One region of the Neorhizobium sp. USDA 3394 genome, then DNA from elsewhere that is predicted to be linked to it. Evidence: riboswitches for the same ligand, from Rfam matches in the RefSeq annotation. Region 1 holds a riboswitch; each other region holds the start of a gene.
The links. A riboswitch is a leader RNA that binds a small molecule or an ion and turns the genes downstream of it on or off. The one in region 1 is predicted to bind cobalamin.
Positions count from the first base shown of each region.

Region 2: another riboswitch for cobalamin. It lies ahead of ACZ9EJ_RS22625 ((2Fe-2S) ferredoxin domain-containing protein); the one in region 1 lies ahead of ACZ9EJ_RS19375 (CbtB domain-containing protein).
Region 3: another riboswitch for cobalamin. It lies ahead of ACZ9EJ_RS14455 (aromatic ring-hydroxylating oxygenase subunit alpha); the one in region 1 lies ahead of ACZ9EJ_RS19375 (CbtB domain-containing protein).

Region 1 covers NZ_JBWCDU010000001.1:3,923,235-3,927,362, forward strand. The annotation lists gene cobN (cobaltochelatase subunit CobN) at 1-25, opposite strand, end outside; gene cobW (cobalamin biosynthesis protein CobW) at 42-1,079, opposite strand; gene ACZ9EJ_RS19370 (DUF1636 family protein) at 1,076-1,486, opposite strand; cobalamin riboswitch at 1,592-1,800, opposite strand; cobalamin riboswitch at 1,860-2,073, shown strand; gene ACZ9EJ_RS19375 (CbtB domain-containing protein) at 2,111-2,287, shown strand; gene ACZ9EJ_RS19380 (CbtA family protein) at 2,301-3,065, shown strand; gene cobO (cob(I)yrinic acid a,c-diamide adenosyltransferase) at 3,062-3,676, shown strand; gene ACZ9EJ_RS19390 (cobyric acid synthase) at 3,680-4,128, shown strand, end outside.
Region 2 covers NZ_JBWCDU010000002.1:232,500-236,627, reverse strand. The annotation lists gene aztD (zinc metallochaperone AztD) at 1-1,233, shown strand, start outside; cobalamin riboswitch at 1,424-1,618, shown strand; gene ACZ9EJ_RS22625 ((2Fe-2S) ferredoxin domain-containing protein) at 1,716-2,525, shown strand; gene ACZ9EJ_RS22620 (ABC transporter substrate-binding protein) at 2,522-4,018, shown strand; gene ACZ9EJ_RS22615 (ABC transporter permease) at 4,028-4,128, shown strand, end outside.
Region 3 covers NZ_JBWCDU010000001.1:2,922,653-2,926,780, forward strand. The annotation lists gene ACZ9EJ_RS14445 (BA14K family protein) at 1-247, opposite strand, end outside; gene ACZ9EJ_RS14450 (BA14K family protein) at 441-863, opposite strand; gene ACZ9EJ_RS14455 (aromatic ring-hydroxylating oxygenase subunit alpha) at 962-2,206, opposite strand; cobalamin riboswitch at 2,308-2,540, opposite strand; gene ACZ9EJ_RS14460 (DUF6656 family protein) at 2,706-3,320, shown strand; gene ACZ9EJ_RS14465 (L-threonylcarbamoyladenylate synthase) at 3,354-4,128, shown strand, end outside.

The sequences.
Region 1 (4,128 bases):
ACGATGTGGTGGCGAGTATGTGCATCCTTCCCTCGGGCCTCTTATGCGGCCAGCATCCTTTCGATCGCTGCGCGGTCGATACCTTTTTCGCCGATCACGACAAGGCGGCTTACCCGCGCTTCGCCGGGTGCCCAGGCGCGGTCGAAATAATGGTTCACGCGCGATCCTACCGCCTGAACCTGCAGGCGCATCGGCTTGTTCGCGACTTCCACGAAGCCTTTTATGCGCAGCACGTTTTCGGCTTCGGCCGTCGCGGAGATGCGGGTGGCCAGGCTTTCAGCATCGGTCACTGCGGCCAGATCGACGACGAAACTGTCGAAATCGTCGTGATCGTGGTCGAGTTCGTCATCATGGTGGGTCTTGCGGTTTTCGATATCGTCCTCAACAGCAAGGCCGAGACCGATCAGCACGGCCGGGTCGATGGCGCCATTGGCGGCCGAGACGATTTTCACGGCACGCGGTAGATGTGCTGCGACGCGGTCCCTGGCGGTCGCGAGGCCGGCGGCATCGAGAAGGTCGCTCTTGGTGAGCACGATCATGTCGGCGCAGGCCACCTGGTCCTCGAACACTTCCTCGACCGGATCGTCGTGGTCGATCGAGCCGTCCGCCTGACGCTGGGCTTCCAGCGCTTCGTGGTCGTCGGCAACGCGGCCTTCGGCGAGCGCCAGCCCATCCACGACGGCAATCACCGCGTCGACCGTCACCCGTGCCTTGACGTCCGGCCACTGGAAGGCCTGGACGAGCGGCTTCGGCAAGGCGAGGCCGGAGGTTTCGACGAGGATATGGTCGACGCGCGGCTCCATGGCCAGGATACGGTCGATTGCCGGCACGAAATCGTCGGCGACCGTGCAGCAGATGCAGCCGTTGGCAAGTTCGATGATGTTGTCTTCCGGGCAGCTTTCGATGCCGCAGCCTTTCAGCACGTCGCCATCGATGCCGACATCGCCAAATTCGTTGACGATGATCGCCAAGCGCTTGCCCTTGAGGTTCTCGATCAGGTTTCGGATCAGCGTGGTCTTGCCGGCTCCCAGAAACCCGGTGACGACGGTGCAGGGAACGCGGTCGAACGAAACGCTCATGATGGCATGTCCTCGTGATGATGAAAGGGTGGAATACGGGCCGTCATGCCCTTGCCGCGCAGGCAGGTGGGACGGCCGCGAAGGGGAAGGAAACCGCGCTCGTCCTCGGCCAGCATCATCGCGCCGGTAACGATGTCCTCGACATTGTCGAGCGACAGATGCCCGAAGACATAGGACCAGCCGCTCTTGTGGTTGAAGGCGGCGCTCGGGCTCTTTTCGCAATTGGCAAGGCAGGTGACGGGCTTGACGGCGAGCGGCTTGCCGGCGGCCGCTTCACGCAGTGCCGCGATCAGCGCGATACCCGGCCGGATTTCGCCGTCGGAGGCGTCACGGCAATTCGTGCAGACGAAAATCGTCACATCTGCCGGGCTGGCGATAGCCGGATCATCTGGTCGGTGGTCACTCATCGGTCAGCCGCGTTCCCGCCGGGGTCGAAAAATCGGGGCGCGGAGCAGAAGGCCAAAACCGTCTGCGGTGATCGAGAAACTTCGCCCGGAGCACCCCGCCCGGTGAAGCAAAATTATCGGACGGCAGGTCTCCTGGCTCGCGGGTCGCCGCCATTTGCCTGCCTTCCCGGATTTCTCCAGTGGCCTCTCGGCAAACGGCTCGCCGCCTACAGTTGCGGGGGCAGCCGCGGCATTGATCCTTAGGAAAGGATCGCACCGCATTCTCTCTTAGCCCTCCCCGTTGCCGGAAAGGGACCATCTCCCTTCACCTAAGCCCGGTCGCACACCCATGTCAATGCGTCGCAAAGGCGATTGCCGTGACGCCGAATTCGTCTATAGTGGCCCAGCCTATGGTGCCCGGAAGGGTTTTAGAGGGAATGCGGTGCGACGAATTCTGTCGTCCAACCCGCGGCTGCCCCCGCAACTGTAAGCGGAAAGTCTTTGCCCAAAACGGCCGTTCGGCCGTCAAGCCACTGGAGAAATCCGGGAAGGCGGGTAAAGGCGTCCGATCCGCGAGCCAGGAGACCTGCCAGAGGCGGCAAAGAACGTGAACGGCCCTCGGGTGGAGGGCGAAAGGACGAGACCATGGTTACGAATTCTGCTGCAACCGCAGTCGGCATTTCCGCTTCGAAGATCATTCCCCTCAGCATGACGGCCCTGCTCGGCCTGTTCATCGTCGGTTTTGTCGGCTTCTCGCATCTGGAAGTCGTCCACAATGCCGCGCATGACACGCGCCACTCGCTCGCCTTCCCCTGCCACTGAGGAGTTCTCCCAAATGTCGCTGTTTCGTAACATCGTCTTCACGGCGGTGATCGCCGGGCTTTTGTCCGGATTGCTGCTCACCGTGATGCAGAGCTTCTCCACCGTGCCGCTGATCCTGCAGGCGGAAGTGTATGAAAATGCCGCGCCCGAGACAGGCCACAGCCATGACGCGGCACCTGCCGCTGCCGGCACCGCGGCACCTGCTGCCGAGCATCACCACAGCGAAGAAGCCTGGGCTCCTGCCGATGGCTTCGAACGTTTCATCTATACTGCTGCCGCCGACATGCTGTCGGCTATCGGCTTCGCCCTTGTCCTCGTTGCCGCTTCGGAAGCCTTTGGGGGCTTCAAGGGCTGGCGCGGCGGCCTGATGTTCGGCATTGCCGGCTTCCTCGCCGTCATCCTCGCGCCCGGCCTCGGCCTGCCGCCGGAACTGCCCGGCATGCCGGCTGCCGAGCTCGGACCGCGCCAGATCTGGTGGCTCTCGACGGCTGTCTGCACGGCAATCGGCCTCGGCCTTCTCGTCTATACCCGCTCGGCCGTGTTCGCGGCACTTGCTATCGTGCTGCTGATCGCTCCGCATCTCGTCGGCGCGCCGCTCCCGCCAAGCCATGAAACGGCGGTCCCGATGGATCTTCATGCCCGCTTCGTCAACGCCGTCTATGCCACCAACCTGGTGTTCTGGGCCGTGCTCGGCGCGCTTACCGGTGTGGTCCGCGAAAGATTCCGGGCCGGCGAGGAAGCTTCTGCCGGATCTCCGGCGAAGCTCGCTTCCCGGTGAAGGAGATCGACGAGGCGTCCGTCGAGCGCCATCGCGCCAAGATGGCGAACCGCAAGGCGGTTCAGGATGCGGAAGTGGCCGAGAAGACCCAGGAAAAGGGTCTTCTCATCGTCCATACCGGCTCGGGCAAGGGCAAATCCACCGCCGCCTTCGGCCTGGCGCTGCGCATGCTCGGCAACAACCGCCGCGTCGGCGTCGTGCAGTTCATCAAGGGCGCCTGGTCGACCGGGGAGCAGCCGGCGCTTGCCGTCTTCGGTGACCGCGTCGTCTGGCACACGATGGGCGAAGGTTTCACCTGGGAAACCCAGGACCTGAAGCGTGACGTTGCTGCGGCGGAGAAGGCCTGGGAAAAGGCGCTCGAGCTGATGGCGGACGAGACGATCGGACTGGTCATCCTCGACGAACTCAACATCGCGCTTCGTTATGACTATCTCGATCTCGACAAGATCGTCGCGACGCTCCAGGCGCGGCGGCCGGACCTGCATGTGGTCGTTACCGGCCGAAACGCCAAGCAGGCGCTGATCGAGGCCGCCGACATGGTCACCGAGATGACGCTGGTCAAACATCACTTCAAGGCGGGCGTGAAGGCCCAGGCCGGCATCGAGTTTTAAGCGATGGCCGGGATCAAGCCAGCTCGGGCGCTGATGTTTCAGGGAACGGGCTCGGATGTGGGCAAGTCGCTGGTCGTGGCCGGGCTTGCCCGCGCTTTCACGCTGCGTGGCCTGAAGATCATGCCGTTCAAGCCGCAGAACATGTCGAACAATGCGGCGGTCACCGCGGATGGCGGCGAGATCGGCCGGGCGCAGGCGCTGCAGGCCCGCGCCGCCGGGGTGCCGCTCAGCGTCCATATGAACCCCGTGCTCCTGAAGCCGCAGAGCGAGGTCGGCGCGCAGGTGGTGGTGCAGGGCAGGGTCGAAGGCAATGCCAAGGCTGCCGAGTATCAGATGCTCAAACGGACGCTGATGCCGCGGGTTCTGGAAAGTTTTGGGCTTCTTCGCAATCAGGCCGATCTGGTTCTGATCGAAGGTGCCGGCAGCGCTTCCGAGATCAATCTGCGCCAGAA
Region 2 (4,128 bases), on a different contig from region 1:
TTGTCCCTCGCTCGAAACAGTCTGCTGGCCGCTGTTGCGTCAGGTCTGATCTTGGCGGCTTGCGGAGCGTTTGCCGATGAAGATCATGAGACGAAGCAAGCATGGCGTCTGTTTGTCGGCGATCACACGATCCCCGTCGTGCGTGCCATCAACTTCGAGAACGGCAAGGAACTCGGCCGCTATGACGTCAAGGGTCCCGCGGCCCTGACCGCCAGCGCCTCCGGCCAGACCGTATTCGCCACCCAGTCGGATCATGACATCGTGCACGTCATCAAGACTGGCATCGATTTCTCCGATCACGGCGGGCATCGGGATCTGGAGGTCTCCGACGTCGGGTTGTTGCCCGTGACTTTCGAGGGCAGGCGTCCCTTCCACGTTGTTCCGCATGACGACCACGCGATCCTTTTCTACGATCGAGGTGGCAAAGCGGAGATCATCGATGAAACGGCTCTTCTTGAGGGCAGGACCGAGGTAAAGACAGTCGATACGACGAGGCCGCATCACGGCGTAGCGGTGACGATGGGTCGTTTCGTGCTCGTGTCCGTCCCAAACACTGAAGTCGAAACCAAGCCCGACGAGCTTCCGCCGAGGGTCGGTCTTCGCGTCGTCGATGAGGCGGGCAAGCAGGTCGGCGACATCGCCAAATGCACCGATCTTCACGGCGAGGCCACCTCGGCCCGGCTCGTCGCCTTCGGTTGCAAGGAAGGCGTTCTTGTCGCACGGCCCGGGGGCATGGACGGACCGAAGCTGGACATGCTCGCTTACCCGGCGGACCTGCCGAAGGGCAGCACCGGGACCTTGCTTGGTGGCAAGGCGATGCAGTTCTTCCTCGGCAACTACGGCGAGGACAAAATCGTCCTGATAGATCCGGATGCCGAGAAGCACTTCCGGCTGATCGACCTCCCCACCCGCCGCGTCGACTTCCTGCTGGATCCGGCAACGCCGCGCAATGCCTACATCCTGACGGAGGACGGTGATCTTCATGTGCTGGACGTGATCAAGGGCGAGATCGTTCGCAAGGCCGGGGTCACCGAGCCCTACAGCAAGGACGGCCATTGGCGTGATCCGCGGCCGCGTCTTGCCGTTGCGGACGGTCATATCGTCATTACCGATCCGCGGCACTCGCTGATTCGCGTCGTCGATGCGGAGAGCCTGAAGGAGGTCCGTACGATTCCCGTCGAAGGAAACCCTTTTACGATCGTTGCCGTCGGCGGCTCCGGCGCATCGCACTGATGCGGACAACCTTTGGCTCCGGAATTGTCACCGCAGTTCCGGACCGGGATCATTTCATCAGAAATGACGATGCAGTAGTCCGGAGCCTGACGACTGCGCTTTCTTCCGGCCTGATCTTGGACGAAATCTTCCGGATCCTTTGTGCGCCCTGGGGACAACCAGCCACGGCGTTGACAGTCGGCAAAGGGCGTGTAGGTTGGCGCCGTCAAGGTTCTTCCATCCCGCGATGGAAGCTAAGAGGGAATCCGGTAAAAACCGGAGCTGTCCCGCAACTGTGAGCGGTGAGCCGTTCGTCCAACATGTCACTGGCAGCCAATGCCGGGAAGACGGGCGATGAAGGCTTTGACCCGCAAGCCAGGAGACCTGCCTGACGATAGAAGTTCCGTGGTCGGGGTGTGCCACAGGGATGACGGTTCCGTCGGGCCATCGCGCCTGCCGTAACCTTCATTTTTGCTGCCTCCTCAATGAGTGAGACGAAGGCAGTGAAAACACAGGGATTACCTTCCCAGAATTTATCCGGTCGCGCCGTCCTCCTGATCGCGAAATCCGCCTTTGCGGCATCGCCGCATCGGGAAATGCGGCGGCTCGCGGAGCTTGCGGCCGGCGCGACCGGAGCCCGAACCGTGCGCTTCGCCTTTACCGAGCAGGGAACCCCTTCCCTGCGCGAAGCGCTGTCCGATCTGCTCGACGAGGATGTCGAAACCGTCGTGATCGTGCCGCTTGTCCTGCCCATGGAGCCAAGCTTCCATATCTGGCTGACGAAATCGCTGACGCGCTGGAAGGCCGCCGACAGCCGCCCCTGGCCCGCCTTGTCCGTCGCCAAGGATATCGCCTCCAGCACGCTGATGGCGCATCTTCTCGGCGAACTGCTTGAGACGGCCGAGGCGCTGGATGCTCCAGAGACCGAAAACCCGCCTGTCATCGAAGGTTCCCTCGTGCCGGCCCAGAAACGCCGCGTGCTGGTCTGCCAGGGCGGTCCCTGCAACGCGGCCGGAGCCGATGTGATCTGGGGACATCTTCGCAACCAGCAGGAGCGGCAGAAATTGCGCGCTGCCGGCGATGGCACGATGACGGCAAAGTCCACATGTCTCGGTCCCTGCAGCCTGGCGCCCGTGCTGCAGGTATTTCCCGAAGGCACCTATTACGGCGGCGTCAACGAAAATGCGATCGACCGGATCATCGGCGAGCACCTGCTGGGCGGCCGTATCGTCGAGGACTTCGCCTATCACCCGACGGGCCGCAAGCAGCGGCTTCGCACCCCATCCGAACAGAACAAGAGGAGAGAGAATTGAGGTCGCAGACCGTATCGCGCCTGGCCGCCGCCTGGCTCACCGCCGCCACCTTTGTCACCGCGGGCACTGTCTTCGCAGGCGAGCCGCTTCGCGTCGGTGCCACCTACATCACCAGCGGCACGGACCCGGCCAAGGGCTCGAACGGCTGGGCTCTGGTCAGCCATGGCGTCGGCGAGAACCTCTTCACCGTCGATCGCAACGGCAAGCTCGTGCCGGAACTGGCCGAGAAGGCAGAGCGCATCGCAGACCTGACCTGGACCGTCACCCTGAAGCCCGGCCGCCTGTTCTCCGATGGCACGCCCGTCACCGCCAGGGCACTGGCAGCCGGTTTCGATACGACGTTCGCCAACAACAAGGCGGCGCTCGCGACCGGCGGCAAGCTGACCTTCGAGGCGGGCGACGACCTGACGCTGAAGGTGACGACCGAAAAACCGGTGCCGTTCATTCAGGCACTCTTTGCCGAATGGCCGCTGGTTGCCTACAAGCCCACCGGGACCGGCAATGCCGTCTTCAGCGGTCCTTACCGTGTCTCCGACTTCAAGGCGGATGCCTCGATCACGCTTGCGGCCAACATGCATTTCGCCGGCGCCGAAAAGCGTTCGCCGGTCAATTTCCGCAGGTTCGGTGATGCCCAGACCCTGACGCTGGCGCTGGAAGCAGGAGAACTCGACATGGCCTTCGGCTTGCCGTCGGAGGTCGTGAGCCGGCTCAAGACCAGTCCGGACCTGACGATCAAGTCGTTCCCGGTCGGGTACCAGTATCTCGCCTTCTTCAATACTGCCCGGCCGCTGATGGCTGACGTGAAGGTGCGCCGGGCGATCGATCTGGCCTTCGACCGCAAGGAGCTTGCGGCCGCGATCAACGGCGGCGAACCGGCCACAGGTGCCTACGCCGCCTATTTCCCCTTTGCCGGCAGGGAGGCCCGCCCGAGCGATCTCGCCAAGGCTGGAGCGCTGCTCGACGAAGCCGGCTGGGCAAAAGGCAGCGGCGGCATGCGCGAAAAGGGCGGCACGCCGCTGCGCCTGCTGGTCATCACCTATCCGCAGCGCCCGGATCTCGTCACCATGCTGCCGGTGGTCAAGGCGGAACTCGCAAAGATCGGCATCGCCATCGATACGCAGGTGGTGGAGAACATCCAACAGGTCGCTTCGGCCGGCGACTTCGACATCGCACTCTGGGCGCAGCACACTGCCCCGAGCGGCGATGCCGCCTTTTTCCTGAACTCGATGCTGAGAAGCGGCGCTTCCCTGAACTACGCGAAATATGCCTCGCCAGACTTCGATGCGATCCTCGACCGGTTTGCGACCGAGGGCGATCCGGCAAAGCGGGTGGCGATCGCGCTGGATGCCCAGCAGAAAATCTTCGCCGATGCGCCCGCCTCCTTCCTGGTATCGCCCGTCTGGTATGTCGGCCTGTCGAAGCGGCTCAAGAACTACGAGCCGTGGGGATCCGACTACCACGTCCTGCGCGCCGATATCGGCGAGGCGGAGTAGGGCCAGGTGATGCGGCTGGCCCGGTTCGGCATACAATCGATAGCGGGGTTGCTGGCGGTTTCGCTCGCCTCCTTCTCGGTCATCACCCTGATGCCGGCCGATCCGGTCAC
Region 3 (4,128 bases), 1.0 Mb from region 1:
CCGCCAGTGGGAACCAGTAGCCGTTGTGGCGGCGGTAACCCGGACGGTAGTCGCGATAACCGCGATGCCCGCCATACCAGCCGCCGCCATGGCGACGGTACTGCACCGGGGTCACGTCGGTGCTGGTGCCGGTTTCGATCCCGGCGGCCGGAGCGGACGGCAGCGGCATAGCCTGAGCCGGCATCAGAGCGCCGGCGAGAACGGCAGCGGAAATGCCCGCAACCGCGATCTTCTTCAAAAGAGTCATGTTAAGTCCCCAGATCCCTTGTCCATGTTTCAAGTTTTGACAGCCAATTGTTTCAGTATGCAGTGGATTTCAATTTTGCCGCGACCTTAGGAAGTTCATCCTGAACGCGCAATTAACGTGCGCCGCGACGAAGCAAGACCGGCCGTCGGCAAATGCCGCGACCGGGCTTGGCGGAGAGATGGCCAACGCCTGCTTATCTGTAGGGCGAGATGCAGCGTGCCCTCACGCCGGCGCGTGGTGCGTAGGTATCGTCCCAGGCCCGATAGCTGCGATAACGGCTTTCACACCAGGCGACGTGGCGGCTCGAATAACCGCCGCGGTCGGCCTGTATGGCACCACCGATGATGGCACCGGCGCCGAAGGCGGCGAGCGGGAACCAGAACCCGTTGTGATAACGGTAGCCCGACCGGCGGTCACGATAACCCCGGTGGCCACGATACCAGCCATAACGGTCACGCCGGAAGTCGCGACGGTACTGGACATTGGTGATATCGCCGGCGGCCGAAATGCCGGACGGCGGCGCCGGCATTTGGACAGCCTGCGCCGGGACGACACCGGCAAACATGGTGGCGACGGCAACTGCCGCTGCCGTCAAGCGCAAACGAAGAGCATTCATCCCGGGCGTTTCCTCATTCTGATTTTCAATGAGAAAACAACGCCGGATGTGAGATTCCGTTCCTGGCAGAGCGCCCGGCACGGATCACGACTTGGCGATCAGGCGACGATCGAAAGTTGCGCCTGGTCGCCCTGCAGCCGGTTGACCATGAAGTTCGAATACCATTCGACGAACTGCATGACGCCGCCCTCGTGGAGCGCCGAGTAGGGACCCGGCTCATAGGCGGGCGAGCGAATGCCGAAGGCGTTCTCCTCGACGATCTGGCGGTCCTGGTCGTTGGTCATGTTCCAGACATGGGTCAGTTCTTCGAGATTGTAATCGACGCCCTCGACCGCATCCTTGTGGACCAGCCACTTTGTGGTGACCGCCGTTTCCTCCGGGCCGAGCGGAGTGACGCGGAACGAGATCGCATGGTCGCCGAGAATGTGGTTCCAGGTGCTGGGATAATGGAAGAGCAGCATGGTGCCGATCGAGTTGATCGTCACGTCGTCGGAGAGTTTGCGCTGTACGGCGTTGCGGCCGCTCATCGTATAACTCTCGGCATCCTCGATCAGCGGCATGCGCGCGACGCGGAACTGGCCGGTCTCGTCCATCCGGAACTCGCTCGGCAAACCCGCCTCCTCGCAACGCTGCCAATGGGCGGCGATGACCGGATCGTCCTTGGCGCCCTGGACGCCGGTCGCTGTCGGCGATTCCGGATAGGTACGGCAGAGTTCCGGGTGGTTGGCCGCGCAGTGGTAGCACTCGCGGTTGTTTTCCCAGACGAGCTTCCAGTTGCCCTTCTCGATGATCGTCGACTGGTGGGCGACCTTGGCTTCCGACAGGCGGTGCGGGGCCATATAGGGTTCGATCGCGGCGCGAACGGGGGCGAAATCCGGTGCTTCGTTGGCAAGGCAGATGAAGATATAGCCGGCGACGCTCTCGCAATGGACCTTCTTCATGCTGAACTGGGTCTTGTCGAAATCCTGTCCCATCTGGCGGCCGACCAGAAGCGAGCCGTCCAGCTCGTAGGTCCACTGATGGTAGGGACAGACGAGCCTGACCGCCGAGCCATGCTCCTTGGTGCAGACGCGGCTGCCGCGGTGGCGGCAGGTATTGTGCAGCGCCCGGATCTGATTGTCGCGGCCGCGCACGACGACGATGGGATAATCGCCGATCTGCAGGGTGAAATAGGCTCCGGCCTTCGGCAGCTCGCAATCATGTCCGACGAACAGCCAGTCGCGATACCAGATCATTTCCAGATCGAGCTTGTAATAGGCGGGATCGGTGTAGAAGGGCTGTTCGAGGCTGAAGCCTTCGCGGCGGTTCTTGAGCTGCCGCAGGGCCTGATTGCGAATTTCCATATTACCTTCCTTGTCAATGTGGACAGCGGAAGGACATGGAAATGCCGGTCGGCCTCAAGGCCTACCCAACACCCTGTCCCGAACGCCCGCCGCGTCCGGTCGTCATTTTTGATCCCGAGGCTGGTTTCCGGGCTCAGGAGCTTGTCCCTTGGGGGGACCGGCTCGGCGCCTTCCCGGGCGGCCGTTACGGCTCTTTCCCAGTGGCTCATGCCGTGCCTTGTTGCTCCACCACCGTTGCGGGGGCAGCGCCGGATTAGGGTTTCTAAAGACCCCTGCCGGCTTCCCAATTCTCCGCCTTCCCTAGTCAGGCGACACCTCAAGATCGAGGCGGATATAATCATCGAGCGAGCGTGTCGCATAGGCGACATTGCGACATCGGCAACCGCGTTGGCGACAGCGGCGAAACGGCCCAGAATGCAACACTCCAGCCCCGCGAAAGCGAAACCAGTCATTAAGGGATAAGCCATAAAATCCCGGCTCGAATGGGAGCGATGCCACCGTGCAGGCCAAGGGAAAGATTCGTTATTATAAAGCTCCTCCGCCAACGCCTCCGGCGCCGGTGGTGATGAAGACTGCCGCCCATTCCGAATTCCTCCGGACGGGGCGCATCGCCCGCTACAATCCGGTCTGGCTGCCGGAAGAGCGCCGTTATCTCACCCATGAAGAGGTCGCAGAGCGCACCGGCAAAAGGCTCGAGGCAGCCGGGGAAACGAGCCACAACCGGATCAACTCCTTCCATCGCTCGATCCAGTTTCCAAAGATCATCTTTCACCACACGCTCGATGAGCGGCCGCATCTCGGCTATTGCCATGTCACCGCGGCAAGAACGTTTCTTCCACGCGGCATCCCCGTGAGCTGGTCGTTCTATATCGCCAACTTCTTCTCCAAGATCGGCGAGGAGGAAACGTTTTTCGAGCATATCAGCCCGGCCTATTCCCGCATGTACTTTGCCGTTGCGGTCGAACGCGAGGCCGATCAGCCGCTGAAGATCAACCGCACGATCCGCAAGAACGGCCTTCTGTTCCAGACCAACGATCCGATGGAAGCGGTCAAGAACGTCCTGATGCTTGGCACTTCCAACGAAATGCTCCGCGAGATCATCAAAAAGCTTTGAAGACGCCCGGGTCCGCGTTATTGACGGGCGGATATGACGGCTCAAATCATCGACATCACCCGGGATCACGACGGCGCGCTTGCCCAAGCCTGCACCGTCCTTGCGGACGGTCTTCCCGTGGCGATCCCGACCGAGACGGTCTACGGACTTGCGGCGGATGCCACCAATCCCACCGCCATCACCCGCATCTACGAGACCAAGGGCCGGCCGCGCTTCAACCCGCTGATCTGCCACATGTCGGATCTCGACATGGCCGAGCGTTATGCCGACTTCGATCCCATCTCGCGAAAGCTTGCTAGAGCCTTCTGGCCGGGGCCCCTCACCCTGATCCTTCCCCTGAAGCCCGAAAGCGGCATTCATCCGCTGGCGACGGCCGGGCTCGATACGGTCGGCATCCGGCTTCCCAAGGGCTTCGCTTCGGAACTCATCCGTGCCTTCGGCAAGCCGCTCGCGGCCCCCAGCGCCAATACGTCCGGCAAGGTGAGCCCGACCAGCGCGCGCCACGTGGCCGACGACCTGGGCGACAAGCTGGCATTGATCATCGACGGCGGCGCGGCTCCTGTCGGTGTCGAATCGACCATCGTTCGCGTCGAGAACGGCGTGATCCGGCTGCTGAGACCGGGCGGGGTAGCCGCCGAAGAGATCGAGACGGCAACCGGCCTTGCGGTGATCCGACCGGAGGGACCGGCGGCGATCATCGAGGCTCCCGGCATGCTTGCCTCTCATTATGCGCCGGGTGCCGCGGTGAGGCTCAATGCCGACCATGTCGAGACCGGCGAGGCGTTGATCCGGCTCGGTTCCGCTCCGG